DNA from 2 places in the Paenibacillus sp. P13VS genome. Region 1 is predicted to be linked to the other one. Evidence: riboswitches for the same ligand, from Rfam matches in the RefSeq annotation. Region 1 holds a riboswitch; the other holds the start of a gene.
What was found. A riboswitch is a leader RNA that binds a small molecule or an ion and turns the genes downstream of it on or off. The one in region 1 is predicted to bind FMN.

Region 1 (2,473 bases):
TGGTGGACGAGAGACCTTTATAGTATAACAATAGACTCAGTAAACCTGGCAATAGCGCCTGCCCCAGAATGTTGAGCGCAACCGCTGCCTGTTCTCCTGCACCTGAAGGCAAGGTCCACGCTGCACCCTCGTTCCAGGTCATGAAGATCAGCAAGGGCAGAGCTACGACGAAGCGGAGGGAGGTGACCGTCTCATAACGGGTTTGCCCCAGCATCAGTCGGCCCATCACCGTAGAACCGCCCCATAAGGCAGCAGCGCCAAGTGACAACAGGCTGCCCGCATGAATCCAGTTGTTCCAGTTTCCAAGCGGAAGTGTAAACCCAAATGTAAGCAGATAAGTTCCGATAAGAGCAACAACGAATAACCAGCCGAAGCGGCGCGGCAGTGTTTCCTTCAATAAGAACTTCGCTAAAACAATCGCGAAGATGGGCTGCATTTTTTGCAGCAACAATACGGTATTCGGATCATTGTGTGTCAGTGCGAGCGTGAATAAAACCGTTGCCAGTGCAGAGCCGCCCCATGAGATAAAGATAACGGCGATCCAGTGGCGGGCTCGCAGCTGTTTCAGGTCGGCGCGGAATTTCCATAAGACGGGTATAGCGACTAAGCTCACGATAATATGCTCCACCAGTACAATTTGAGTAGAGGTCATGGTTTGCAGCAAAATGATGCGGAACAATGGATCTACGCCCCATAGGGCTGCACCGAGAACAACGAGCCAAAATCCGGTATTGCTTCGTTCCTTGCGATAAACGGTTGATGCATGCTGTGTCTTTTCCATATTCAGGACTCCTTCGTCAGAACACGGAATCTTCAGTTGGCAAAATCGACAAAAGCCCCCGTTTTGGCATACACCAAATAAACGGGGGCTCATCCATGAACATATCGTCAGGAAAGAAACCTTCCCATAGGCGGTATGTCATGTGTTGATCTTCTCTCATCCGGACTGTACCGTCGGCCTTGGAGTCACACCAAGTCAGTCGCTGTTGTCCTAAGCAGTCAACAGCGAGTCGCGGGCTGGTTCCGATTGGAACATCACCGCCGGTTGGGAATTGCACCCTACCCCGAAGATCCTATTCAATTTATAGGTTATAGTACAAGTTGTAACATTAATAAGTTCATCTTATTCCTGTAAGCGCTAGCAGTTCAAGCATTTTTTTAGAAAATGATGTTCCAGCTTCCTTGCTGCCTGCGCAGAAGCACAATCTGACCCGCGTGATAAGCGTCGTGAAGAACCCAGCGGGCAAGCGTTTGAGCCCAGTTTTGTTCGGAATCCAAATAGGCTTCTTCAAGTCTGGAATCCTGTAACGTAACCAGGTTATTGTGCAACTGTTCTGCCAGCTCAGTGGTTCGCTCCACAAGTTGGCTCCAGCCAACGTGGTCCAAGGGGTCACCGGGACTGCCAAACGTAGCTTCATTCGATTCGGCAGCGGGTACAGATGGCGACTGACCTTGAAGACGCTTTAAGATCCGCTCGTTGTAATAATACATATGATTGACCAGCTGCCATATGCTCAGTCCTCCTGAAGGAGGGATCCAAGCTGCTTGCTCTGCGGTCAGCCCTTCAAGCGCCTTTGACAATGGGACGATCCAGTTACATTGATCCCAGGTATCTTCTTTTTGAATAACCAATACATCTAATGCAGTTGTAACAGACGTCATCTTTAAAGTTCATTCCTCTCTAGTGGAACTCATCTCATGACTTGCTTCTTCATGCTTGTAACTAGCTAATATGGTTTGAAATGGTTACAATTAATATAACACAATTCAAAAGAAAGTAACCACCTTTTTCGAATTAGATAGTTACAACAGCGGAGGTATAGATGGATAGATTATGGACAGATTTTGTGAATAGCGATTATCATGACTGGCGCGGCGGGGATCGATCTGAAGACAGACTGGGAAAAGCAGGCTGGCAGCAGGATTTCTTGAATCGTTGGCAATTAAAAGCACAAGTGCCGGCCTCGACTGAAGAGGAATCCACCATAAGAAGCTTTAGAGATGAGTTACAGTCTCTGGCTATCCGTTTGTCAGTGGGAACGCCCCTAACGGAGAAGGATCAAGCATGGTTAAATGACTTTATGCGGAGTGGTGAGGTGATCAGACGACTAATCTCACAGGAGCAAGGACTGGATGTTATGCTGGTTCCCGTCCATGCACATTGGTCTCAGGTGATTGCGGAGGTCGCTGCTGACTTTGCCATGACACTGGTGGGGGGCGAAGGAAAGAGAATTCGATGCTGTGACAACCCGGACTGCCGCTGGGTTTTCTATGACGATACTCGCAGTAGGACACAGAAGTATTGTGATGATAAAATGTGTGGCAATCTAATGAAGGTGAGACGTTTTCGAGCGAAACGCAAGCTGGAATCGAGTGGAAAAAAGAATGAAATTTAACAATGGTAGAACAGTTATCACCATAGATAATAGTTTGGTGTTCAGAATTGATAAATATTAACAAACGGTATATAATG
Region 2 (2,473 bases), on a different contig from region 1:
CGTTGCCGTAAGACATACTCCGTTTACAGATACACTGTCACCAATCTTCAGATCGTCCATGATGGCGGAAGCTCCGATATTCAGGACCAATGCTTCGCCTTTTCGACCGATACGCCGAATCTGACCGACCTCTTCCACCAAACCGGTAAACATGCTGCCGCCTCCTTATGCTTATATCTTGCCTTGCTTATTCGCTACGTTATTCAGGCCAAACAGGGATTCCACCAATACTGATATTATCTCCAACTTGCTCAATTTCCAGCTGATTCAATTGAATGGCCTGACTCATGCGCTCCACTCCTTCGAATCGGAAGCTTCCTGGTGTGTCGTATCCGCCCACAATCTTTGGAGCGATAAACATCAACAGCCGATCAACCAATTTGGCTTCCAGCATAGCACCATTCAACGTACCTCCGCCTTCAAGCAGGATGGAGCCGATTTCCCGTTCTCCCAGCTTGCTAAGCGCACTCAGCAGATCCACACGTGGCCCGGGACCACAGCGGATAATTTCTACACCGTAGGCTTCCAGACGTTCGGCCGCCTCGGGGCTCGCCTCATCGGTTGTAAGTACCCATGTCGGTGCTAGTCCATCCTTGACCATCTTGGCTCCAACCGGGAGACGCAGCTTCGAATCGACAACAATTCGCACAGGACTGATCCCTTCGACTTGGAGGCGGGTGGTCAGCTCCGGATTGTCTGCAATAACCGTATCCACACCAACCATGATGCCCTGATGACGATGGCGGAGTGCATGTACGATTTCCCGTGCGGGTTCGTTGGAGATCCATTTGCTGTCTCCACTGCGGGTTGCAATTTTACCATCCAGCGTGGATGCCGTTTTTAAGGTGACAAACGGCAAACCGGTGGTAATGTACTTAATGAATTTTTCATTCAGACGTCTTCCGCGCTCACGCAGAATGCCAACTTCAACCTCAATGCCTTGTTGACGCAGCATACTGATTCCTCTGCCGGATACCTGCGGATTTGGATCCTCACAACACACCACGACACGCTTCACTTTCTCGTGAATCAAACGTTCGCTGCATGGCGGCGTCTTGCCATAGTGGCTGCAAGGCTCCAGCGTAACATAGACCGTACTGCCCTCAGCATCGCTGCCAGCCATATTCAATGCGTGTACCTCCGCATGGCCCGTACCCCGCTTGAGATGACTTCCCAGACCTACAACCCGGCCTTCTTTTACAACAACACATCCGACGACAGGGTTAATCCCCGTTTGCCCCTGTGCACGTTCTGCCATATCCAACGCAAGCCCCATATAAAATTCATCATTAATCATTTCCAAGTCCGGTCACCCCACGGTTAGAATCTTAAATTATAGGCCTCCCATCGAGCAGAGAGGCGGTTATACCATATCCAAATAAAAAATCCCCACTCGAACAATCGTTCGGGTAGGGATGATGAGAGACATGTGTCACCAGCAGGATGAAGTTGATACGATTGCCAACAGCACTCCGCCATAATTCCATTTCAGGCAAGTGAAAGCAAACACATACCTAAAGAACACAATTACAGGTAAAGAGCTTCTATGATGTGGCATATGTATGGAAACCGCCGGATAACCGACTTTCCCTGCACAGAAATAAACCTCGTCTGCTGTGCAGCAACGCATCTGCGGAATGCAGTCCAATTAGGGCTGCACCCTCTCCTTCTCCCATCCAGACTATACTGTCGGTTCTGGAATTGCACCAGATCAGCCATCTGCCACAGGCAGACAGGTCACGGACTTTGCAACAGTGCTGGATAGATATCCTCACACAGGTGCATCACCGCCGGTAGGGAATTGCACCCTGCCCTGAAGGATCGCTTTCGTTATTAATTGGATGTTAGCACTTTAACGCCGAAAAATCAATTGTTTTTTGTTCCTTTTTGTCACATACTAACTTTTAATAAGCAAAAGGATATAAAAAAACCGCTTCGTCTTATCAACGAAACGGTCATTATTATCACTAAGGATAACGATTAAACTTCTACAACTTCAACAGTTTCCATTTTGTCGCGACCTTCGAAAGCATCTACGAACTCCATACCTTTGGTTACTTTACCAAATACGGTATGTTGTCCATCCAGATGCGGCTGTGGCTGGTAGCAGATGTAGAACTGGCTTCCACCTGTGTTGCGGCCTGCGTGTGCCATTGCAAGTGTTCCGCGCTCATGTTTGTTAGGATTGATCTCACAGTTGATTGTGTATCCTGGGCCACCTGCACCCGTTCCGTTAGGGCAACCGCCTTGTGCAACGAAGCCTGGAATTACGCGGTGGAACACAAGACCGTTGTAGAAGCCGGAGTTAGCCAGTTTCTCAAAGTTTGCCACTGTGTTTGGAGCTTCTTGATCGAACAGGTCGATTAGAACTTCTCCGCCGTTTGCCATTTTGATTTTCGCTTGTTTCGCCATATGTAAATGACTCCTTTCGTATTGACCATCGTTAGTGGTGCCATTCAGCATGACCCTGGGC

Region 2: another riboswitch for FMN. It lies ahead of ribD (bifunctional diaminohydroxyphosphoribosylaminopyrimidine deaminase/5-amino-6-(5-phosphoribosylamino)uracil reductase RibD); the one in region 1 lies ahead of GUA98_RS05770 (DMT family transporter).

The regions. Positions count from the first base shown of each region.
Region 1 covers NZ_WYEV01000003.1:153,730-156,202, forward strand. Annotated here, with positions in the region: gene GUA98_RS05770 (DMT family transporter) at 1-781, opposite strand, end outside; FMN riboswitch at 926-1,076, opposite strand; gene GUA98_RS05775 (DinB family protein) at 1,159-1,662, opposite strand; gene GUA98_RS05780 (CGNR zinc finger domain-containing protein) at 1,824-2,396, shown strand.
Region 2 covers NZ_WYEV01000007.1:170,091-172,563, forward strand. Annotated here, with positions in the region: gene ribE (riboflavin synthase) at 1-153, opposite strand, end outside; gene ribD (bifunctional diaminohydroxyphosphoribosylaminopyrimidine deaminase/5-amino-6-(5-phosphoribosylamino)uracil reductase RibD) at 200-1,303, opposite strand; FMN riboswitch at 1,661-1,825, opposite strand; gene GUA98_RS18970 (peptidylprolyl isomerase) at 1,981-2,412, opposite strand.